Regions from separate parts of the Cupriavidus sp. GA3-3 genome, predicted to be linked through region 2. Evidence: riboswitches for the same ligand, from Rfam matches in the RefSeq annotation. Region 2 holds a riboswitch; the other holds the start of a gene.
The links. Region 2 has a riboswitch for glycine ahead of gcvT (glycine cleavage system aminomethyltransferase GcvT). Riboswitches for the same ligand answer to the same signal wherever they lie in the genome.
Positions count from the first base shown of each region.

Region 1: linked by a shared signal. The riboswitch ahead of C265_RS28925 (D-amino acid dehydrogenase) and the one ahead of gcvT (glycine cleavage system aminomethyltransferase GcvT) in region 2 are both predicted to bind glycine.

Region 1 covers NZ_KB944504.1:82,381-94,491, reverse strand. Annotated here, with positions in the region: gene C265_RS28925 (D-amino acid dehydrogenase) at 114-1,382, opposite strand; glycine riboswitch at 1,439-1,557, opposite strand; glycine riboswitch at 1,558-1,656, opposite strand; gene C265_RS28920 (TonB-dependent receptor) at 1,813-4,140, shown strand; gene C265_RS28915 (sialidase family protein) at 4,166-5,389, shown strand; gene C265_RS28910 (hypothetical protein) at 5,386-5,889, shown strand; gene C265_RS28905 (tripartite tricarboxylate transporter substrate binding protein) at 5,915-6,904, opposite strand; gene C265_RS28900 (tripartite tricarboxylate transporter substrate binding protein) at 6,966-7,946, opposite strand; gene C265_RS28895 (GntR family transcriptional regulator) at 7,973-8,722, opposite strand; gene C265_RS28890 (amidohydrolase) at 8,842-9,696, shown strand; gene C265_RS28885 (LysR family transcriptional regulator) at 9,719-10,639, opposite strand; gene C265_RS28880 (NAD(P)-dependent alcohol dehydrogenase) at 10,732-11,745, shown strand; gene C265_RS28875 (DUF2894 domain-containing protein) at 11,762-12,111, opposite strand, start outside.
Region 2 covers NZ_KB944486.1:56,760-68,870, reverse strand. Annotated here, with positions in the region: gene C265_RS20945 (cation:proton antiporter) at 1-425, shown strand, start outside; gene C265_RS20940 (YbdK family carboxylate-amine ligase) at 425-1,540, shown strand; gene C265_RS20935 (YMGG-like glycine zipper-containing protein) at 1,565-2,068, opposite strand; gene C265_RS20930 (alpha/beta hydrolase) at 2,204-3,067, opposite strand; gene C265_RS20925 (OsmC family protein) at 3,078-3,551, opposite strand; gene C265_RS20920 (MBL fold metallo-hydrolase) at 3,579-4,316, opposite strand; gene C265_RS20915 (L-serine ammonia-lyase) at 4,381-5,757, opposite strand; gene gcvP (aminomethyl-transferring glycine dehydrogenase) at 5,902-8,832, opposite strand; gene gcvH (glycine cleavage system protein GcvH) at 8,933-9,313, opposite strand; gene gcvT (glycine cleavage system aminomethyltransferase GcvT) at 9,404-10,531, opposite strand; glycine riboswitch at 10,630-10,755, opposite strand; glycine riboswitch at 10,777-10,864, opposite strand; gene C265_RS20895 (glycine zipper 2TM domain-containing protein) at 10,942-11,169, opposite strand; gene C265_RS20890 (UvrD-helicase domain-containing protein) at 11,453-12,111, shown strand, end outside.

The DNA.
Region 1 (12,111 bases), on a different contig from region 2:
ACTATTTTTCAAGCGTATACATGCGCCGCGCCATGATTCCATCATGGCGCGGCGCTGTTCGAGCACGGTGGCCCTATCTTACAAATGGGAGAGGGGAGAAAACACCCGCGAACTCAAGCCTTGGCCAATGCCATCGGCGCACCCGCCGCGACTGCCACCCTCGCGCCGAGATGCTGGTCGACAACCCCTGCCACCATATCCGCCGTCACCGCCGACAAAGTCCACCCCAGGTGCCCATGCCCGGTGTTGTAGAAGATGCATGCCGCACGCCCGCGCCCCACGCGCGGCAGCATATCCGGCATCATCGGCCGCAGCCCGGCCCAAGGCACCACGCTGCGCGTGCTGACGCCGGGGAAGCACTGCTGCACCCATTCCACCAGCGGGCGGATGCGGTCGGCGCGGATATCGCGGTTGTAGCCGTTGAACTCGGCGGTGCCGGCCACGCGGAAGCGGTCGTCGCCCAGGCGGCTGGTGACCAGCTTGGTTTCGTCGTCGAGCAGGCTGACCACCGGTGCGGCGGCGCGGCTGGCCTCATCGGTCAGGTTGACCGTGATTGAATAGCCCTTGACCGGATAGATGTTGACGCGGTCGCCCAGCCCCGCGGCCAGTGCGCGGCTGGCGGTGCCGGCGCAGATCACGGCGCCGTCGAAGGTGGAGGTGGCCGTGTCGGCTCCGTCCTGCACGGTCACGGTGGCGCGCCTGCCGTCGGTCTTCACCGCCCGCACGTCCTGGCCGTACAGGCAGCGCACGCCCAGCCGATCGATGGCTGCGGCCAGGCCGCTGGTGAACTTGTGGATGTCGCCGGTGGAATCGCTCTCGGTGAAGTAGCCGCCGTAGTACGAGCCGGCCAGCGTCGGCTCGATCGCGCGCATCTCCTCGGGCGTCACGGCGCGCCGTTCCAGCCCGCCCTGCGCCAGCAGTGCCGAGACCCGGCCGGCATGCTCGAAGCCGGTCTTGTCGCGGTAGATATGGAGGATGCCTTCCTTCTTCAGGTCGAAATCGATGCCTTCCTGCGCCGCCCAGGCGAACAGGTGCTCACGCGCCGCGATGGCCAGGCGCGCGGTCTCGATGGTGTTGCGGCGGTAGTGGGGGATCGCGGCGATGAACTCGGCGAACCAGGACAGCTTGTGCCAGCTGGGCCGGGGATTGACCAACAACGGGGCGTCGTTGCGCAGCATCCATTTCATGCCCTTGACGAGGGTCGACCAGTGGGTCCAGACCTCGGCGTTGGAGGCCGACAACTGGCCGCCGTTGGCGAACGAGGTCTCCATGGCGGCATAGCGGTGCCGTTCGAACAGCGTGACGGAGAATCCGCGCCGGGCCAGCGCGTAGGCCGTGGTGACACCCGTGATGCCACCGCCGATGACAGCGATTGATTTCATGATCTGCAGGTTCCAGGAACGTCGATGGTGGGAGCCCGGACGCAATATGCGTGGCGGACGCCCCCTCTGTTCTGGACCTGAGAGATTCACGCCACCCGGCCGCGAGGGCGGGGCGCGCTTGCTCCTTCGGTATGCCGGCGGACGATAGCGTCCGGCATTCTTCAGAGTGCACTGACTGGTGATGCCGGTCCTTTTGCCTGAGAGTTTCCGGGGCGGTTGCTCCTTCGGCGCTGTCCGCGGCGGGCGCCGCGACAGTCTCTCCCTGCATCACATTGGCTTGACGCCAATCCGGGCAATGTAGTGACAAGGCTCGACGTTGGATATGCGGGTTAACGCTTAGGCAGCCTGCCGCCCGCGTCGCTATGTCGCATCGGCCTGCGCCCCCGTGCCCCATAAAATGTCAGCGCTCGCTCTCGGGGAGAGGCGCCGTATGCTGCGCTCAGGTGGAGTGAGTCGAAAAAGACGACAACAAGGTTTTCCAGTGAAGAAGAATCGCATTGCACTGGCCGTTTCGGCGGTGCTGATGGGCCCCGCCGTCGCCGCCGCCCAGGTGGTGGACGCGCCCGAGCCGCTGCAGGAGGTGGTGGTCTCGGCCAAGTCGGAGCGCGCCGAGACGCCGGCCATACCGCCCAACACGCCCTCGCCGTCCTACGGCATCAGCCGCCGCCGCATGGCCGACTTCAATGTGGTGAACACGGAAGACGCCCTCAAGTACGCGCCCAACCTCGCCGTACGCAAGCGCTTCATCGGCGATATGAATTCGATCATCTCGGTGCGCAGCACCAGTTCGCGCCAGTCGGCGCGGGGGCTGGTCTATGCGGACGGCCTGCTGCTGTCCAACCTGCTGGGATCGGACTTCAGCTTCCCGCCGCGCTGGTCGCTGGTCAACAGCGCCGAGATCGAGCGCATGGATGTGCTGTACGGCCCGTATTCGGCGCTGTATCCCGGCAACTCGCTGGGCGCGACGGTGCTGATCACCACGCGCACGCCGGAGAAGTTCGAGGGCGATGCCAGCGTGCAGCTGTTCACGCAGCGCTTCAGCCTGTATGGCACGCACGACAACTTCAATGGGGTCCACGCCAACGCCTATGTGGGCGACCGCGTCGGCCCGTTCTCGTGGCTGGTCAGCGTGGACCGGCAGGACAGCAAGAGCCAGCCGCTGAGTTTCTATACCGCGGCGCGCTCCACGGCCCGTGCCACTTCCGCCGACAAGCCGGTCACCGGCGCGCACTTCGACCAGGACCAGACCGGCCGCGAGCGCGTGGTGATGGGCGTGAACAGCGAGGGCGTCACGCATACCGTGCAGGACCAGCTCAAGCTCAAGCTCGGCTACGACATCACCAATACCCTGCAGGCGCAGTTCACCGCGGCCTACTGGCAGCAGGACCGCTCCAGTGCCACCGGCAGCTACCTGCGCGATGCCGATGGCAATGTTGTGTCGAGCGGTCCCGTGAATATCGGCGGTTATCGCTATGTGATTCCCGCCAACGCCTTTGCCCCGAGCAATGGCGAGGACGCGCGCTGGCTCTATGGCCTGTCGCTGCGTACGCGCAACGAGACCGGCTGGAATTTCTCGGGCGTGGCGTCGCTGTTCGATGTCAGCAAGGACATCAGCCGCAGCGCCAACACCGTCGGCAGCGGGCCGGGCACGGTGACCTATGGCGACGGCACCGGCTGGCGCACGCTCGACCTGAAGGCCGACTACCGCCCGCGGCAGCTGCAGGGCGGGCACTGGGTCACGTTCGGCTACCACTATGACAATTACCGGCTGAGCAACACCACCTACAACACCTCGGACTGGCAGGCGACCACCATCAGCGCCTTCAGCAACGCCTTTGCCGGCAAGACCGAGACCCAGGCGCTGTATGCGCAAGACGCCTGGTACTTTGCCGAGGACTGGAAGCTGATCCCCGGCGTGCGCTACGAACACTGGCGCGCCTATGACGGCAGCCGCAGCCAGCCCGGCGTGGATATCGGCTACCCGGTGCGCAGCGAATCCAACTGGTCGCCCAAGCTGGCGCTGGAGAAGGCATTCGGGCAGGACTGGCTGGGCCGGCTGTCGCTTGGCCAGGCCTATCGCTACCCGACTGTCAGCGAGCTGTTCCAGGGCCGCATCACCGGGACCGCGTTGATCAACAACGATCCCAACCTGCAGCCCGAGCGATCGTTCTCGAAGGACCTGACCTTCGAGCGCACGTTGGATTCGTCGTACTTCCGGGTCTCGGTGTATGAGGACGATATCCGCGATGCCCTGGTCAGCCAGACCAACACCACGGTATTCCCGACTGTCACCAGCTTTCAGAACGTCGACCGCGTGCGCACCCGCGGCATCGAGCTGGCCTATGACGCGCGCGATGTGTTCGTCAGCGGCTTCGACCTGTCGGCCAGCGGGGCCTACAACCATTCGAAGACGCTTGAGAACGCCATCAACCCGGCCTCGGTGGGCAAGTACTTCTACCGCATCCCCAGGTGGCGGGCCAACCTGATGGGCACCTATCGCATCACGCCGGCCTGGGCCGGCACGCTGGCCATGACCTATTCGGGGCGGCAGTACAATACGCTCGACAATTCCGACGTCAACCCCGACACCTTCGGCGGCACCAGCAGCTTCCTGACCTTTGACGTCAAGCTGACGTACCGGCCCGCGAAGAACGTGCGCCTCGGGCTTGGCATCGACAACCTTACCGACCAGCGCTACTACGTCTATCACCCGTATCCGGGCCGGACGTTCTACGCCGAGGCGAAACTCTCCTTCTGAGCACGTGAACAGGCTGACCACAACCATGCAAGGCGTTCGCCCCGGTTTCCGCTTGATCGTTGCCGGGCTGATGATGGCCGGTGCCGCGCTGGCCGCGACCGCGCAAACGCACGGCGATCACAGCGGCCACGGCGCGCAGGCCAAGGCCGCGAAGATGAGCGAGCTGGGCACCGGCGCCGCGTTCGATCGAAACGGCAAGCTATGGGTCGCCTACAAGGACGGCCCTTACGTCGCGGTACGTGCATCGACCGACTACGGCCGCAGCTTCGGGCCGGCGCAGCATGTCAACAGCGTGCCGGAGCAGGTCGCCGCCGATCACGAAAGCCGGCCCAAGGTCGCCACCGGGCGCGACGGCGATATCTTCGTCACCTGGACCCAGCCGCTGCCCAAGCCGTGGACCGGCTTTATCCGCTTTGCGCGCTCCACCGATGGCGGCAAGTCCTTCGCCGAACCGCTGACGGTGCATGCCAACCGCGACCAGATCGCCCACCGCTTCGACGCCATCGCGGTGGACAATGCCGGGCGCGTCTTCGTCAGCTGGATCGACAAGCGCGACGTGGTTGCCGCCGAGGCGCGCAAGCAGCCGTACGCCGGCGCCGCGGTCTACTACGCGGTCTCGGCCGATCACGGCAAGACCTTCCAGGGCGACTACAAGGTCGCCGACCAATCGTGCGAATGCTGCCGCATCGCGCTGTCGCCCACGCCCGACGGCAAGATGCTGGCGCTGTGGCGCCATGTATTCCCGCCCAACGCGCGCGACCACGCGCTGGCGCTGCTGGGCACCGACGGCAAGGCCACGCCGGTGCAGCGCGCCACCTTCGACGACTGGCGCATCGATGCCTGTCCGCACCACGGCCCCGGCGCTTCGGTGGCGCCCGATGGCACGGTGCACATGATCTGGTTCAACGTGCGCGAAGGCAAGCCCACGGTCTCGGTGGGGCGCTGGAAGGACGGCAAGCTGCAGGCACAGCGCCCGCTGGATGATCCGCGTGCGCAGCATGCCGACATCGTCGCGCTGAACGACAACGAGATCGCGGTGGCCTGGAAATCGTTCGACGGCCGGCAGACACGGCTGTCCGCCATGCTGTCGCACGATGGCGGCAAGACCTGGCAGACGCGCAAGCTGGCCGGCACGGAGCGCGACTCGGACCAGCCGCACCTGCTGCAGCACGCCGGCCGCGCCTACGTGCTGTGGCGTACCGAGGCCGAGGGCTTCCAGGTGTTCCCGCTGGGCAAGGAGGGCGCATGATGCCATCCCGCCGCAAGCTGCTCGCCGCTGCAGTCCTGACCCTGGCGATGACTGCCGCCAATGCCGGCAGTCAACCGGCCGAGCGCGTTGCCGTGTTCGCATCGGCCAGCGCCGCCCAGCTCGCAGCCAGCCAGCAGGGCAAGCCCTTTGTGCTGGTGGTGTGGTCGCTCGACTGCGTCTATTGCAAGCGCAACTTCGACACCATCGGCAAGCTGCGCGCGCAGCATCCAAACCTGCGCGTCGTCACGCTGGCGACGGACAACCCCGACGCGCTGCCACAGGTGCAGCAACTGCTCCAGCGCGTCAGGCTCACGCGCAACGCGTGGGTGTTCGGGCACGAGCCGCAGGAGCGGCTGCGCTATGCGGTCGATCCGGACTGGATGGGCGAGATGCCGCGCACCTACTTCTATCGCGCCGATGGCCAGCGGCAGGGCGTGTCCGGCGTGATCAGCGACGCCGACTGGGGCAAGCACCTGCGCTGGGCTGGCATCGCCGGCTGAGGCTGTGCCGGGAGCGGCTGTCCGCTCAATCCGGCTTGATCCCAGCGCGCGCAATGATGGGCTTCCAGCGCTGCTGCTCCTGCGCGATAAAGCGCGAGAACTCCGCCGGCGTGTCGCCCACCACAATCGCCGCATCCGCGCTCAGGCGCTCGACCGACGACTTGCTCTTCACTGCTTTCACGGTGGCGTCCGCCAGCTTGTCGGCGGCCGCCTGGGGCAGAGATGCCGGTGCCAGCAGGCCATACCACTGCGTCATCTCGAAGCCGGGATAGCCTTGTTCCGCAACCGTTGGCACGTCAGGCAGCTGGGCAATGCGCTGGGTCGTGCCGGTGGCGATGCAGCGCACCTTGCCGGCCTTGATGAACTGGATGATCGCCGGCGCGCCGACCGCGGCCGCGTCCAGCCTTCCGGACAGCAGGTCAGTGATCTGCGGGCCGCTGCCGCGATACGGCACATGGGTGATGAAGGTGCCGCTCGCGGCTTTCAGGTATTCAAAGGCCAGGTGGCCGGCGCTGCCGTTGCCGGCCGAACCGTAGTTCAGCTTGCCAGGCTTGCTCTTGGCCAGCGCCACGAACTCCTTCAGGTTCTTCGCGGGCACGTCGGGGTGGACCACGTACAGGCTCGGCACCTTGGACAGCAGCGAGATCGCGCGGAAGTCCTTGACGGGGTCGTAGGGCAGCTTCGGGAAGATAAACGGATTGACCGCCAGCGTGCCGATATGGCCGAGGATCAGCGTGTGGTTGTCATCGGCGCGCGCGACTTCGGCCATCGCGATATTGCCGGCCGCGCCGGGCTTGTTCTCGACGAAGACTGACACGCCTAGCAGCTTGGTCAGCTCCGCCGCGGTGGAGCGCGCCACGATCTCCGAGCTGCCGCCCGGCGCGAACGGCACCACCAGCCGGATCGGCTTGGCCGGCCAGGCCTGTGCGCGGGCCAGTGTTGGTGCCAGCGCGCACGCGCCCAGCGCGGCGGTGGTCTTGAGCAGATGGCGGCGAAGGGGATTTATCGGGGTCATGTATTTCTCCTCAAAGTTCTGTAGCTGGGCCGTGGTGGGGCAGAGTCGGTGCCAATTGGTGCTATTCGGGCTTGATGTTGCCGTCCCGGATGACCTTGGCCCATAGCCGGGCCTGCCCGTCGATGAATTGCCGTGCCTGTGCTGGCGGCGCAGCCACGACCTCGCCGCCCAGCTCGGCCACGCGTTGCCGGATCTCGGGGCTGGTCATGACTTTCCGCAGGGCGTCGGCGAGCTTCGCTGCGATCGGGTCCGGCGTTGCGGCGGGCAGGAAGGCCGCGTTCCATTCATAGACCTCGTAGCTCGCCACGCCGGCTTCCTGCATGGTGGGCACGGACGGCAATGCCTGGGTGCGGGCATGGCTGGTCACCGCCAGCGGCTTCAGCTTGCCGGCCTTGATGTGCTGCAGGCTCGAAGCGACGTTGGCAAAGAACAGCGGCACCTGGCCGGCGATGACATCGGTCATGGCGGGGCCGCCGCCCTTGTAGGGCACATGCAGTAGATCGACCCCCGCGCGCTGCTCGAACAGCACGCCGGCCAGATGCTGCGCCGAGCCATTGCCCGAGGACGCAAAGGCGACCGAGCCTGGCTTTTGCCTGGCCATGGCCAGGACGTCGCTGACCTTGCTGGCGGGGAAGCCCGCCGTGGCCACCAGCACGTTGGGATAGCGCGCCAGCACGCCGACCGGCCGGAAGGCCTTGTCCGGATCGTAGGGCAGGCGCGGATAGAGGCTGGGATTCACCGCATAAGAGGAGGCATCGACCATCATCGTGTAGCCGTCCGGTGCCGCCTTGGCGACATAGGCGGCACCGATCTGCCCGCCGGCACCCGGGCGGTTCTCGACGACGACGGTCTGGCCCAGCTCGCGCCCGAGGCCCGGCGCGATCAGCCGTGCCATCAGGTCCGCGCCGCCGCCCGGCGGATATGTCACCACGATCGTGATGGGCCGTGCCGGCCAGGCCGCGGCGGTGTCGGCGGCCTGCGCCAGCGTGGTGGTGGCGATCATGGCAGCGACCGTGGCGGCGATCGCGTGGCGTGCGTGCATGGGTCTGTCTCCTCGGGTGCGGTCCGTCAGCGGACGTCCGCGGTATAGCGAAAGGCAAAGGCGTCGCCCCGCGTCAGCCGGTATTCGATGCAGTTGCCGCCCAGGTCGAAGGCATGCCGGGTCACGACCGCGCACGGATGCGCATCCGGCAGGTCCAGCAAGGCGGCCTCGTCTGCTGCCAGCGTGCGGAAGGTCACTTCGTCAACGGCGCGATGGACCGTGATGCCGCAGGCGCTGCCCAGCAGCGGGTAGAGCAGGTCGCCCCATTGCGCCGGCGGGAGTTGCTGCAGGGCTTCGCAGCGCGGCAGCGGCAGCCAGATCGATTCCAGCAGCCGGGGCGTGTCCTCCAGCCAGCGGCGGCGCGAGATCGCCAGCCCGCGCGCGCCGGTCGGCAGCCCGAAGCGGGTTGCCATGGCCTTGTCCAGGCGCACGGCGCGGCACGACAGGATTTCCGAGCGCGGCACCGCCGGCGCGCCATCGACGCCGCCGAAGCGGAAAAACCGCATCAGGCTGGCCCCGCTCAGTCCCTTGCGCACAAAGGTGCCCTTGCCCTGCACGCGCTCCAGCAGGCCCTGCTGGACCAGCACGGCGATGGCCTGCCGGATGGTGCCCAGCGCAATGCCGAACTCCCTGGCCAGCGCGCCTTCCGCAGGGATGGCGCTGCCGGGCGTCCACGCGCCCGAAACAATATTTGCCTGCAGTTCCGCCGCGATCTGGCCGTAGCGGCTCAGGCCAGCGGCGGTGGTTGTAGTCTGGAGCAGCGCGTTGTCTGGCATGCCGAACCCGTGCTAAATTGATGTCGATGTCATCTAGAGGACTAGAATACTGACGCGGATACGGATGCCATATCCGGATATACCCGCGCCACTGAGCCGCGCCACGGAGGGGCTGACTGATGAGCAAGCGCGCTTTGCCGCTGGTGGATACCCACTTCCACGTCTTCGATGCCGGAGCGGCCGTGCCATCGGCCCGCTACCGGCCGCCCTATGCCGCTGACCTGAAGGACTGGCACGCCCGGCTTGCCGGATTGGGGGACATGTATGGGGTGGTGGTGCAGACCAGCTTTCTCGGCACCGACAATGCGGCGCTGCTGGCCGCGCTGCAGGCCATGCCCGGGCGCTTGCGCGGCGTCGCGGTGGTCGGCCCTGAGGTAACGGATGCGGAACTGGCTACGTTGCACGCGGCCGGCGTGCGGGGCATCCGCCTGAACCTGTACGGCGATCCGGACTGGCAGCGCATCGCCACCGTGCCGTGGCGCGGGCTGTTCTCCAGGATCGCCGGGCTCGGCTGGCATGTCGAGCTCCATACCCGCAACGGCGATGGCGCCATGGTGCTGGCACAGCTTGACGCGGCCCTTGGCGATACCGGCGCGCCGGTCGTGCTTGACCACTTTGGCCGGCCCGGCCCCGCAGGAACCGCGGACGCGATCTTTGACGTGGCCTCTGCCGTGCGCGCGCGCCGCCAGGTCTGGGTGAAGATCAGCGCGCCGTACCGGCTTGCATCCCCTCAGGACTGGCACGGGCTTGCGCAGAGATGGCGCGAAGTCGTGGGCGATGACCGCTTGCTGTGGGGCAGCGACTGGCCATGGACCAACCACGAGGCGCCGGCTCGGGTCGACGAGTGCCGGATGCTTGCCGCATGGCCGGGACAAGGGGCGCCCGGTGACAGCGAGGAGGCCGGCGCGGCCTTGTCCGCTGCGCTCCGGTGGCGGAACGCGGCAGCGTTGTACGGGTTTGCGGTGAAGGGATAGCGGGCGGCTTGCGCCGCCGGCTTCAATCCAGCGCCAGCACCCCGGGAATCGCCTCCACCAGCAAATCGATCGTCACCCTCAGCTTGTGCGGCAGGAAACGGGTGCGCGGCCACACCAGGTGCAGCGGGGTCCGGATCACCGAGGCTTGCGGCAGCACGCGCACCAGCGTGCCCTGGTCCAGCGGCTCCCGCACCAGCCACAAGGGGACATTGACCAGGCCCGCGCCTCGTATGGCTGCCGCGGCGATGGTGTCGATATCGTCAAAGCCGAGACGGTGAGCCAGCTCAGGCCGCGCGATATTGCCGTCGGGCCCGGCCAGTGACCAGGGCACGGACTGGCCGCCATGCATGTAGACGAGGCAGCGGTGCGAGGCCAGGTCGGCAATGCTGGCCGGCGTGCCATGCTTGCGCAGGTAGCCGGGCGCGGCACAGAGCACCATCGCCTGCATGCCCAGCGGACGTGCCACCAGCATGTCGCTGTCCGGCAGGCGCCCGCTGCGGATGGCCAGGTCGATGCCGTCGTCGGCGAAGTCGGCCAGCCGGTCGGTGAAATTCCCTTCCAGCCGCAATTGCGGATGACGGTCTGCCAGCTCCAGCAGCAGCGGCGCCACATGGTGGCGGCCGAACACTACCGGGGCACTCACGCGGACGCGGCCGGCCACTTCCCTGCGCCCGGCTTCCAGCATGTGCTGGGCGGCATCCAGGTCTTCCAGCGCCTGGGCACAGCGTTCGTAGAAGGCCTGACCATCGTCGGTCAGCGCCAGGCTGCGCGTGGTGCGCACGAACAGGCGCGTGCCGACGCGAGCCTCAAGCCGGGCGATGGCCTTGCCGATGGCCGAGCGCGTCAGCCCAAGGCGCGCCGCGGCCTGGGCAAAGCTGCCGGCCTCCGCGGCGGCAACGAAGGCGGAGATCCCGGCCAGCCGGTCATGGGTAATTGGTTCCATAAGATCTACATGAGAAGGACATCGATTGCCCAATGGCGCTGGTAGGGAATCAGTATAGTGGGTTCACCGTTTTCAACAGACCGGAGTACCCCATGACTTCCTCCATGCAGCGCTGGCAACTGTCCGCTTTCGGCCGCAACAACCTGCGTCGCGTCGAAGCGCCCATTCCCGTGCCCGGTCCCGGCGAGGTGCTGGTGCGGGTCCATGCCGTGGCCTTGAACTACCGCGACCTGCTGATCATCCAGGACGGCATGGGCATGCCCGTGCAGCCGCCGCTGGTTCCCGGGTCGGACATGCGCGGCGAGGTGGTGGCGAGTGGCGATGGTGTAGCCGACTTTGCCCCTGGCGACGCCGTGATCAGCACCTTCTTCACCAGCTGGCTCGATGGCGTGCAGCCGCACCGCAGCATGCCGCTGGGCGTGCCGGGTCCCGGCATGCTGTCGGAGTACGTGGTATTGGCAGAGGACTCGCTGGTGTCGGCCCCGCGCACGCTGGACGCCGCGCAGGCCAGCACGCTGACCTGCGCCGGCCTGACGGCCTGGCAAGCCCTGGCTGAAGCGACGGTGACGCGGCCCGGCGACACCGTCGTGGTGATCGGCACCGGCGGCGTGGCCCTGTTTGCGGTGCAGATCGCCCGCGCACAGGGGGCGCGCGTGATCGTGGTGTCCGGCAGCGACGACAAGCTGGCGCGCGTGCAGGAGCTGGGCGCGGCGCATGGCGTCCATCGCGGCCGCACCGCTGACTGGCCGGCTGCCGTGCGCGAGCTGACCGGAGGCCGCGGTGCCGACCATGTGCTGGAACTGGCTGGCGGAGACAACTTCGGCCGGTCGCTTGCCGCGCTGGCGCAGGGCGGCAGGATCTCGGTGATCGGCAACCTTCAGGGGGATGAGCTGCGCGCCAGCGTCTATCCGGTGCTGCATGGCCGCGTGACCGTGCAGGGGATCGGCGTGTCGCACCGGCGCGCGCTGCAGGACCTGGTGCGTGCCGTGGACTGGTTGGGGCTGCGCCCGGTGATCGAGAGCGAGTACGGGTTCGGGGACTTGCCCGCGGCGCTCGACCACCTGGAACGCGGGGCCTTCGGCAAGGTGGTGGTGCGGCTGCGCTGAGGCGCGGGCCGGACTGCTATTTGCGAGCCTTGCCGCGCACGCTCTTCTTGGCCGCGGCGGCGCGCGCCGCTTCTTTTTCGGCCGCTGCCGCCGCGCCCAACTGCTCCAGCCAGGACATGCCCTCGACATAGGACAGGAAATGCCGCAGGTATTCCGGCGACGTCTCGCGCATCAGGGACAGCGAACGATGCACGAGATGGTCGGTATTGAGCGGCCCGGCATTCTCCGGCACGCGTTCCAGCGACAGGCGGAAGTGCTGCTCGACGCTGACCCTGGCCCAGGTCTCGCGGAAGTAGTCGGCCAGGGCGTCGACCAGCGGCGCGTCGGACTGGGGTGCGGTTGTCGGCACCGGCGTGGGCGATCGTG
Region 2 (12,111 bases):
AGCCGCATGTGTGGCCGCCGCATTTCGGCAGCGCCGGCAGCCTGCTGATCATCGTGATGGTGGTGTCGCTGGGCCTGCCGCTGACGGCACAGGACTGGGCCGTGGGCGGCGTTTACGCCATCGCGCTGGTGGTGCTGCGCCATGTGGCCAAGCTGGCCGGCGTGGTCTCGCTGGGCTCGTTCTCGGGCCTGAGCCTGCGCCAGTGCATGGCGCTGGGGCTGGCGCTGGCGCCGATGTCGGGCCTCGCCTACCTGCTGATGCATGACGTGGCGCGGCTCTACCCCGGTACCGGCCAGCCGCTGGCGGCCATCATCCTGTGCGCGCTGGCAATCGAACAACTTTTCGGTCCGGTGATCGCGGCCTGGGCGCTGCGCTACGCAGGCGAAGTCCGCGTCGACATCCGGGCCAATGGAGGAGGGCGCTGATGTCGCTCGAAACGTTCAAGCACTCTGAGGCGCTGACCTTCGGCGTGGAGCTGGAGCTGCAGCTGGTCAACCGGCATGACTATGACCTGGCCCCGTTCGCGCCCGACCTGCTGCGCGCGCTCAAGGGCGCCGAGCATGCCGGCGACATCAAGCCGGAGATCAGCCCGTCGATGATCGAGATCAGCACCGGGATCTGCCACACCTACCAGCAGGCGCTGGAGGAGCTGACCGTGATGCGCGACCTGATGGTGGCGGCCTCGCGCTCGCTGAACCTGGGCATTGCCGGCGGCGGCACCCACCCGTTCCAGCAGTGGGCCGACCGCACCATCTCGGATTCGCCGCGCTACCAGTACATCTCAGAGCTGTACGGCTACCTCGCCAAGCAGTTCACGGTGTTCGGCCAGCACGTGCATATCGGCTGCCCCAGCGCCGACGAATCGCTGTTCCTGCTGCACGCCATCGGCCGCTATGTGCCGCACTTTGTGGCGCTGGCGGCATCCTCGCCCTATGTGCAGGGCGTGGATACCGGCTTTGCCTCGGCGCGGCTGAATTCGGTCGCGGCCTTCCCGATGAGCGGGCGGGCGCCGTTCCTGCTGACGTGGGACGCCTTCACCGCGTATTTCGAGAAGATGCGCAATACCGGCGTGATCGAGAGCATGAAGGACTTCTACTGGGATATCCGGCCCAAGCCCGAGTTCGGCACCATCGAGGTCCGCGTGATGGACACGCCGCTGACGGTGCAGCGCGCCTGTGATATCGCCGCCTATATCCAGATGCTGGCGCGCTACCTGCTGCTGTCGCGCCCCTTCATGCCGCAGGAAGACGATTACCTGGTGTACACCTTCAACCGCTTCCAGGCCTGCCGTTTCGGGCTGGAGGGGGAGTACGTGCATCCCAACGAACTGACGCGCATGCCGATCGCCGACCACATCCTGTCGATCTGCGACGCGCTGGTGCCGCACGCCGAGGCACTCGGCTCGCTGGAGGCGCTGGCCAATATCCGCGCGCTGGCCGAGCGCCGCGACGGCGACGCCGAGTGGCTGCGCCAGGTCGATGCCGATGCGCGCAGCCAGCGTGAAACGGTGCGCAAGGCGTGTGACCGGTGGGCTGCCTGAGGCTGCGCCAGGCTGCCCCTTGTCTTATTTGACGCTGTAGCCGCGCCCCTGCATGCAGGCGCCCCAGGCCTGGTAGTACGAGCCCATCGCCTGGCTGGTATTGGCCGCCGCCTGCTGGTTGGCCGCGTTCGCCTGGCGGCGCGACTGCCGGTGCGCCACGCCGCCCCCCACCGTACCCGCTGCAGCGCCGACCGCCGCACCCTTGCCGGCATCGCCTGCCATCGCGCCCACCACCGCGCCCGCCGCGGCGCCGCCCGCGGCACCCCGCACGCGCTGGCCGCTCTGCGCCTGGGCCGGCGGCGGGGCGTTGGCGGCCTGTGCCGGATCCACGCCGGTCTGCTGCTTGGCCCAGCTGTAGCAGGCGCCGTCGTCGCTGGCCTGCTGTTGCTGACTCTGGCCCTTGGCCGGATAGGCCATGGGCTTGTTCTGCGCCATGGCCTGAGCCGGGATCAGCGCCGGGGTCAGCGCGATCGCCGCGGCCAGTACGCCGAGGCCACGGTACAGCTTGCGATGCGGGCATTGCTTCATGATGATGTTCCCCCACGGGTGTCGGCTACGCGACGCTGGACGCACCGACCGGTGCGCAAGTGGCGAGCCGTTCTGTGAAGGCCAGTATTTGCGGCACGCAGGGGTAAGTCAAATCAGCGTTTTGACGGCCCGATGTTATTTGTTTGTAGTGGGTGGCGGGGACAGCAGGAACGCGACCGCTTCCTGCCACCAGGCCGTATCGACATGCCCGGCCCAGTCGTTATGCCCGGCGCCGCCGATCACCGCGAGCCGCCGCGGTTCGCCCAGCGACGCATAGAGCGCCTGGCCGAAGCGTGCCGGCACGATGGTGTCGCGTTCGGCGACCGCGACCATCACCGGGCGGCCGAAGCCTTCCAGGTTGGCCGCGCTGTCGTAGCGGTCGCGCAGCACCCAGCCGGCCGGCAGCCAGGGATAGTGATGCGAGGCAATATGCACAAGCTTGTCCCACGGCGTGATCAGCAGCACGCCGGCGACGCTCTCGCGCTGGCGCGCCGCGGCCGCTGCGGCCACGCCCGCGCCCAGCGACTCGCCGACCAGCAGCAGCGGGCCGCCGAACTGGCGCCGGGCCAGCGCAATCGATTGTTCCGCGTCTGCCACGAAGCTGCGCTCGCCGAGTGCGCCGGTGCGCGGGCCGTAGGCCGGGTACTCGGCCAGGATCACGCGAAGGCCCAGCTTCGTCAGCGCGCTGGCGTAGTAGCCGCGATGCCCGGCGTGCCCGGCATTGCCGTGAAAGACCATGGCGGTGGCGCGCGCCGGTCCGGCCGGTTCGGCGACAAGGCCGCGAAAGTCCTGCGGCCCCGGCCAGGCGCGCAGCCCGGGCGAGACCATGGCGTCGACCGAGGCTTTATCGGGAAAGTAGAGGAAGTGATCCTGCATCATGCTGATTCCGGCAAGCAGGACCAGTCCCGCACCGAGCCAGCGCAGCACCCTGCGGCGAACCGATTCAGTCCGCGGCGACACCAGCCGCGCTGGCGCCGGTGCCGGGGCGATGGCAGGCATGGCAACGCGCTCAGGCGCAGGCGAACACCGGTTCGCAGCGCACCTCGGTCCTGACCGAGTTGGCGATAAAGCAGGCGCCATGCGCGGCGTGGTGCAGGGCATCGAGTTCTTCGCGCGTGGGCTCGCGCTCGCCGCCAAACGTCACCTGAGGGCGCAGCGTCACCACGGTCATCGCCGTCTGCCCGTCCGCGTTCTTTTCCATCACACCGGTGGCCGCATCCAGGTAGCGGTCGACGACAAAGCGTTGCTTCGCCGCCAGCGACAGGAACCACAGCATGTGGCAGCTGGACAGCGAGGCGATGAACATCTCTTCGGGATCGACCGCGCTCGCATCCGACATCGGCAATGGCACCACATGGGGTGATGACGATCCCGGGACTTCCGCGCCACCGTCAAAGCGCAGCACATGCCTGCGGCTGTAGCGGTTGCCGGCGAAATCCTGCCCGTCGCGTTGCCACAGGACTTCAGCGGTGTATGTGGACATGCAAAGACTCCTAACGTTAGGAAAACCTCAGGCGCCGTGCGGCACGCTTTCGCCGTCGCGCAGGCCCAGGCGCTGGTTGGCCGCCACGGCGACATCGATCAGCTTCGGGCGCGGCAGGTTCAGGTTGCGCATCATCTCGATGAACTCTTCACGCGTGCGGCCGGCGACGCGGCTGTTGTGGGCGCGCTCCTGGCCGATGGTGGACGAGGTGCGGCCCTTGTAGTCGTGGGCCGGATAGACCTGCGTGTCGTCGGGCAGCGCAAACAGCTTCCTGGTCAGGCTGTCGTAGAGCGTGCCGGCGTCGCCCGACTGGAAGTCGGTGCGGCCGCAGCCGTCGATCAGCAGGGCATCGCCGGTGAAGACGCGGCGCACGATGCCGTCGGGCGTGGGCTCTTCCCACAGGTAGCTCATGCTGCCGGCGGTGTGCCCGGGCGTATGGATGGCGCGCAGCACCTGCTTGCCGAAGGCGACAGTGTCGCCGTCGATCAGTTGCTTCTGCGCGGGCTTGATATCGCAGCCGGACGGCGCCGCGGTGTGCGCGCCGGTCTGCAACGCAAGGTGGCCGGCCGAGGTGATGTGGTCGGCATGGGCATGGGTCTCGATGACCCACGCCAGCCGCGCGCCGGTTGACTTCAGCAGCGCCAGGTCGCGTTCCAGCTGGTGGTCGACCGGATCGATCAGCAGCGCGTCCCCGGTGGCGGCGTCGATCAGCAGGTAGGTGAAGGTGGACGAGGTGTCGTCGAACAGCTGGTGGAAGGTCTGCATGGCTGCCCTCTTGTTTTTCGTTCGGGGAACGCCGCCATGATACGCCGCGCTGCGCGCGCGGACATTAGCATTCCACGATATTCACCGCCAGCCCGCCGCGCGCCGTCTCCTTGTACTTGGTCTTCATGTCGGCACCGGTCTCGCGCATGGTCTTGATCACCGAATCGAGCGATACGTAGTGCGTGCCGTCGCCGCGCAAGGCCATGCGCGCCGCGTTGACCGCCTTGACCGAGGCCATTGCGTTGCGCTCGATACACGGGATCTGCACCAGTCCGCCAACCGGGTCGCAGGTCAGCCCGAGGTTGTGCTCCATGCCGATCTCGGCCGCGTTCTCGACCTGCGCCGGGCTGCCGCCCTGCACCGCCGCCAGCGCGCCGGCGGCCATCGAGCAGGCCACGCCGACTTCGCCCTGGCAGCCGACCTCGGCGCCGGAAATCGACGCATTGAGCTTGTACAGCAGCCCGATCGCGCCCGCGGTCAGCAGGAAGTCGACCACGCCTTGCTTGCTGGCGCCCGGCACGAAGCGGTCGTAGTAGTGCAGCACCGCGGGGATGATGCCGGCCGCGCCGTTGGTAGGTGCCGTGACCACGCGCCCGCCGGCGGCGTTCTCTTCATTGACTGCGATGGCGTACAGGTTGACCCAGTCCATCACCGAGAGCGGGTCGGACAGGGTGCGCTCGGCGCGCTCGGTCAGGCTGCGGAACAGCTCCGGCGCACGGCGCTTGACCCTGAATGGCCCCGGCAGCTCGCCGTCGGTGCGGCAGCCGCGCGCCACGCACGCCTGCATCACATCCCAGATATGCAGCAGGCCGCTGGTGACTTCCGCCTCGCTGCGCCAGGTCAGCTCGTTTTCCATCATCAGCCGCGCGATGCTCTTGCCACTGGCGGTGGCCATCTCCAGCATGTCCTTGCCGCTGCGGAACGGGTGCGGCAGCTGCTGCGCGGCATTGAGCACCTGCGTATTGGGTGCGCCCGCGGTCACGACGAAGCCGCCGCCGACCGACAGGTAGCGCGCCTCGCGCAGCGATGCACCGCCGGCGTCGAAGGCATGAAACTTCATGCCGTTGGGGTGCTCGGCCATCGCTTCGCGCCGGTAGAAGGCGATGTGCTCCTTCTCGACAAAGGGCACGACATGCTGGCCCAGCAGGGACAGCTCGCGGCCCGCGCGCAGCGCGGCCAGGCGCGTGTCGATCGAATCGGGATCGATGGTGTCGGGGGCTTCCCCCATCAGGCCGAGGATCACGCCCTTGTCGGTGCCGTGGCCCTTGCCGGTGGCGCCCAGCGAGCCATAGAGCTCGGCACGCACGCTCGCCACCTGCGGCAGCAGGCCGTCGCGCTCAAGCCCCTGCGCGAACATCAGCGCAGCGCGCATCGGGCCTACGGTATGCGAGCTCGACGGGCCGATGCCCACCTTGAACAGATCAAAGACGCTGACTGCCACGGAATGTCTCCAGCAATGGGATGGCCCTGAAGAGGCTCTTCTTGGTCGGTTGGCGTGGCTGCGGCGGGCACCGCGACACCGCGATGCCCGTCATCTCGAGCATAGTTCGTTGGCGGGCCGCCGCGGCTGCGGCGGCGCTACGCCTCAGTCCACCACGTAGTCGCTGACCGGCACGCAGGCGCAGAACAGGTTGCGGTCACCATACACGTTGTCGGCACGGCCGACCGGCGGCCAGTACTTCTGCGTGCGCAGCGATGCCACCGGGTACGCGGCTTCCTCGCGCGTGTACTTGTGGGTCCACTCGTCGGCGGTCACCACCGCGGCCGTGTGCGGCGCGTGCTTGAGCGGGTTGTCGTCGCGGTCGAAGGTGCCGTCGGCAACGCGGCCGATTTCCTGGCGGATCGCGATCATCGCGTCGATAAAGCGGTCCAGCTCGTGCAGCGCCTCGCTCTCGGTCGGCTCGATCATCAGCGTGCCCGGCACCGGGAAGCTCATGGTCGGGGCGTGGAAGCCGTAGTCCATCAGGCGCTTGGCCACGTCTTCATTGCTGATGCCGGTGTCCTTCTGCAGCGGGCGCAGGTCCAGGATGCACTCGTGCGCGACCAGGTCGTGCTGGCCGGTGTACAGCACCGGGTAGTACGGGGCCAGGCGCTTGGCGACATAGTTGGCCGCCAGGATCGCGTTCTCGGTGGCGGCGGTCAGGCCGGCCGAACCCATCATCGCGATATACATCCACGAGATCGGCAGGATGCTGGCCGAGCCGAACGGCGCCGCCGAAACGCCGCCGATGCCGCGGTCGTCGCGGCGATAGCCGACGCTGTCCTGGTTGGGCAGGAAGTCAGCCAGGTGCGCGCCGACTGCAACCGGGCCCACGCCCGGGCCGCCGCCGCCGTGCGGGATGCAGAAGGTCTTGTGCAGGTTCAGGTGCGACACGTCGCCGCCGAACTGGCCCGGCGCGGCGGTGCCGACCATGGCGTTCATGTTGGCGCCGTCCACGTACACCTGGCCGCCGTGCTGGTGCACGATCTCGCAAATCTGCTGCACGCCCTGCTCGAACACGCCATGCGTGGACGGGTAGGTGATCATGATCGCCGCCAGGTTCTTGCTGTGCTGCTCGGCCTTCTTCGCCAGGTCTTGCAGGTCGACGTTGCCGTCCTCATCGCAGGCTACGACCACCACCTTCATGCCGGCCATCTGCGCCGACGCCGGATTGGTGCCGTGTGCGGACGACGGAATCAGGCAGATGTCGCGATGGCTCTCGCCGCGGCTGGCGTGGTAGGCGTGGATGATCAGCAGGCCCGCGTACTCGCCCTGCGAGCCGGCGTTGGGTTGCAGGCTCACCGCGGCGTAGCCGGTGGCGGCGCACAGCATGGCCTCGAGCTGGTCGATCATCTCGCGGTAGCCCACGGTCTGGTCCAGCGGCGCGAACGGGTGGATCTGGCTGAATTCGGGCCAGGTCACCGGGATCATCTCGCTGGTGGCGTTCAGCTTCATCGTGCACGAGCCCAGCGGGATCATGGTGCGGTCCAGCGCCAGGTCCTTGTCGGCCAGCATGCGCAGGTAGCGCAGCATCTCGTGTTCGGCGTGGTGCGTGTTGAACACCGGGTGGGTCAGGTATTCGCCGGTGCGTGCCAGTTCGGAGGGGAAGCCGTCCTGCGCGACGGCCTCGAGCTTGTCGAAGTCCACGTCCGCGGGCAACGGCTTGCCCTGCATGAATACTTCCCATAGCGCGACCACGTCGGCACGGGTAGCGGTCTCGTCCAGCGAGATGCCGACGCGCGTGGCGCTGATATGGCGCAGGTTGATGCCGCGCGCGGTGGCCGCGGCATGGATGGCATCGGTGTTGAAGCCGGTTTCCAGCGTCAGCGTATCGAAGAAGCTGGCGTTGGTGCGCGCGAAGCCGAGCTTTTCCAGGCCGGCGGCCAGCGTCGCGGTCAGGCGATGCACGCGCTGCGCGATGCGCTTCAGGCCCTGCGGACCGTGGTAGACGGCATACATCGAGGCCATTACGGCCAGCAGCACCTGCGCAGTACAGATGTTCGAGGTGGCCTTCTCGCGGCGGATATGCTGCTCGCGCGTCTGCAGGGCCAGGCGATAGGCCTTGTTGCCCTGCGCATCGATGGTCACGCCCACCAGGCGGCCCGGCATCGAGCGCTTGAAGGCGTCCTTCACCGCCATATAGCCGGCGTGCGGGCCGCCGAAGCCCAGCGGTACGCCGAAGCGCTGCGAGTTGCCCACGGCCACGTCGGCGCCCCATTCGCCAGGCGCGGCGATCAGCGTCAGCGCCAGCAGGTCGGCGGCAGCCACCACCAGGCCGCCGGCGGCGTGCACGGCGTCGGCGATGGCGCGGTAGTCGTTGACGTCGCCGTTTACGCCCGGATACTGCAGCAGCACGCCGAAGGCGTTGGCCGCGGCGGCATCGGCGGCGGGGCCGACCTTGACTTCGATGCCCATCGGCAGCGCGCGCGTGCGTACCACTTCCAGCGTCTGCGGCAGCACGTCGTCGGCCACGTAGAAGGTGTTCGAATCGTGCTTGTTCACGCGCTGCAGCAGCGTCATGGCTTCGGCCGCGGCAGTGCCTTCATCCAGCATCGACGCATTGGCGATATCCAGCCCGGTCAGGTCGGTGACCATCTGCTGGAAGTTCAGCATCGCTTCCAGGCGGCCTTGCGAGATTTCCGGCTGGTAGGGCGTGTAGGCGGTGTACCAGGCCGGGTTCTCGAAGATATTGCGCAGGATGACGCCGGGCGTGACGGTGTTGTAGTAGCCCTGGCCGATAAAGCTCTTCAGCACCCTGTTCTTGCCTGCCAGCCCGCGCAGCCTTGCCAGCGCGGCTTCCTCGCTCAGCGGCTCGGTGAACTCGCCCATCGGCATGCCGTCGCGGCGGCGGATGGCGGCGGGGATGACGGCGTCGATCAGCGCGGCGCGGCTGTCATAGCCGAGCACCTTCAGCATGTGCTGCTGTTCGGGGGTATCGGGGCCGATATGGCGGGCGGCGAAGGCGTCGCGCGCCTCCAGTTCGGCCAGCGTGGGCCGGTTCACTTGGGCGGCGTTCATGGGAAGCGGGGCGTTCATTGGCAAGAACCTCGTGGGGTGCGCGCCGGCCGGTGGTCAGCCGGGACGGCGCGCGTCAGTCTGCAGTGGCCGGTCCAACCATGGACCGGCGCGGCCGGCGTCAGGCGCCGACGCTGGCCTTATAGGCGTCGGCCGACATCAGGCCGTTGACGTCGTCGCCGTTGGCCGGCTTGAGCTTGAACAGCCACGCGTCGAAGGCGTCGGCGTTGACGCTCTCCGGGGCAGCCGTGGCGGCCTCGTTGACGGCGATCACTTCGCCGGCCACGGGGGCGTAGATGTCGGAAGCGGCTTTTACCGATTCCACCACTGCCAGCGCGTCGCCGGCACCGACCGACTTGCCCACTTCGGGCAGTTCCAGGAAGACGATGTCGCCCAGCGCGTCCTGCGCATGGTCGGTGATGCCGATGGTGAGCGTGCCGTCGGCTTCGACGCGTACCCACTCATGCGACTCGGTGTACTTGAGGTCAGCGGGGAAATTCATGAAGGTTCTCCGGATACAGATTTGTTTCTTGTTGGGTGATGCCTGCCCGGCGAAGCTGCCGGCAGGCGAGGGCGACCGTTGGTATGAGCCTCAGCTCACGAGTGCCTTGCCATTACGCACAAACGGCAGTTTAACCACAGTCGCGTTGAGTTTGCGGTCGCGGATCTCCACCTGCACGGTATCGCCCACGGCGACATCCTTGGGCAGTCGGGCAAAGGCGATGGACTGGGACAGCGACGGGCTGAAGGTGCCGCTGGTGATTTCACCGTCACCGGCCGGCGTGATCACTTTCTGGTGGGCGCGCAGGACGCCGCCTTTGTCACGCAGGATCAGGCCGAGGAATTGCTGGCGCGAACCGGCCGCGGCCAGTGCCGCCTTGCCGGTGAAGTCACGCTCGCTCTGCAGGTCAACGGTCCAGGCCAGGCCCGCATCCAGCGGCGAGGTGTTGATATCCATGTCCTGGCCGTACAGGTTCATGCCGGCTTCCAGGCGCAGCGTGTCGCGCGCGCCCAGGCCCGCCGGGCGCACGCCGGCGGCGTTCAGCTTTTCCCAGACGGCGGCGACGTTCTCGGCCGGCACCACCAGTTCGAAGCCGTCTTCGCCGGTGTAGCCGGTGCGCGCCACCATGATCTCGCCGAGGGCCGGGTCCTGGACCACGGCGGCGTTGAAGGGCTTGAGCGTGTCCGACGGCTGGGTCGAGGGGAAAGTGCTCCACACTTTGGTGCGGGCGTTGGGCCCCTGCACGGCGACGATCGCCAGAGGCTGCACGCCTGCAGGCGCAACGTCCTCGCGGCGCGGCGTGATGGTCACATCGCTGCCGGTGGCGGCATTGCGCGCGCGGATCCATTCGATGTCGCCCAGCGCGGTGCTGGCGTTGACGACCAGGCGGAAGCGGTCCTCGGCAAAGAAGTAGACGATCAGGTCGTCGATCACGCCGCCTTTCTCATCCAGCATGCAGGAGTAGAGCGCCTTGCCCGGGGTCTGCAGCTTGTCGACATTGTTGGCCAGCAGGCCGCGCAGGAAGCTGCGGGTATTGGCGCCGGCGAGGTCGACCACGCACATGTGCGACACGTCGAACATGCCGGCGTCGGTGCGCACAGCATTGTGTTCTTCGATCTGGGAGCCGTAGTTGACCGGCATGTCCCAGCCGCCGAAATCAACCATGCGGGCGCCGAGGGCGCGGTGGATGGCGTTGAGGGGCGTGGCCTGGAGCGTCATGGAATCCTCTGGGGCAGTCTCGGTTGGCGAAAACAAAAAAGGGCCATCCGCCGCAACGCTCGCCGCGCCTGAATGTGGCGTGGCAATCCGCTGCGGCGGATGACCCCTCTGTCCTCGATACCTGAGAGATTACAAGGCGGATCCTGCCGGACCCCGTCCTCGTGCGCCCCTTCGGTGGGCACGCTCGCCACGAATGGCGGGTGCCGCTCTCCAGAGTTCGGCATGCATCGTGTGCATATTGCATGCCGATCCGATCGGTCCGTGGTGCCTGAGAGTTTTCGGGTGATACCCCTTCGGCGGCGCAGGCGATGCGCGCTCTCCCGGTCGGATGCGCGCAATGTACGGGAGGCCCCGGCCTTTGTCAAACGGGCCAGGGGAGCCTGCCGTACCTGTCGCTGCGGTGGTCTGGCTTACTTCTTCTTGTCGTCGGTGACAACGTTACCGATCACGCCGCCCACGGCCGCGCCACCCAGCGTACCCAGCGCGCTACCGTCGGTGAGGATGGCGCCGCCCACGGCGCCCGCGCCCGCGCCAATGGCGGTATTACGCTGCTTCGGGGTCATATCCGCGCAACCGGCAAAGGCCGCGACGGTCACGCCGATCAGGGTCACCTTGGTCAAAGTCTGCAGGGTTTTCATTATTGGCTCCGATGTGATGATTCAAGCATGTCAACCCCGCCGCGCAGGCCAGGGGGACATACTAGTTAGAGCGTTTGGTTGCGCGATTGGCTCCGGCCTTTACGAAGTGTTACGCCGTTGACACAACCGGCCGTGTCAACGCGGCTTGCGCTGACTGACCTGCCGCGGCCAGCGTGTTAACATCGGCAGCTTTGCCGCCGTGCCCGTTTCTTGGGTGCTGGCGTGTCCCGCCTGGCCTTCCGCTGTTCCTGCCGATTTCCCTGCCTCCAACCGCATCCCACGCATGACCCATGGCCTGAACTCCGCCCAATCCGAAGCCGTCCGCTACCTGGACGGCCCTTGCCTGGTGCTGGCCGGGGCGGGCTCCGGCAAGACCCGGGTGATCACGCAGAAGATCGCGCATCTGATCGAGGACAAGGGCTTCGAGCCGCGCCATATCGCCGCCGTCACCTTTACCAACAAGGCCGCCAAGGAGATGCAGGAGCGCATCGGCAAGCTGATGGAGGGCAAGACTACGCGCGAGGGCAAGCGCATTCCGCTCAAACAGCTGACGGTCTGTACCTTCCACTCGCTCGGGGTGCAGATCCTGCGCATGGAGGCCGAGCACGTGGGCCTGAAGCCGCAGTTTTCGATCATGGATTCGGACGACTGCTTCGGCCTGATCCAGGAGCAGCTCGGCACCACCGACAAGAAGCTGATCCGCGGCGTGCAGGGCACGATCTCGCTGTGGAAGAACGGCATGGTCGATCCGGAGGCAGCGATCGCGCAGGCCGCCAATGCCGACGAGCACCAGGCCGCGCTGGTCTACCGCAACTACGTGGCCACGCTGCATGCCTACCAGGCGGTGGATTTCGACGACCTGATCCGCCTGCCGGCCGAACTGTTCGCGCGCAATGAAGCGGTGCAGCTCAAGTGGCAGAACCGCCTGCGCTACTTCCTGGT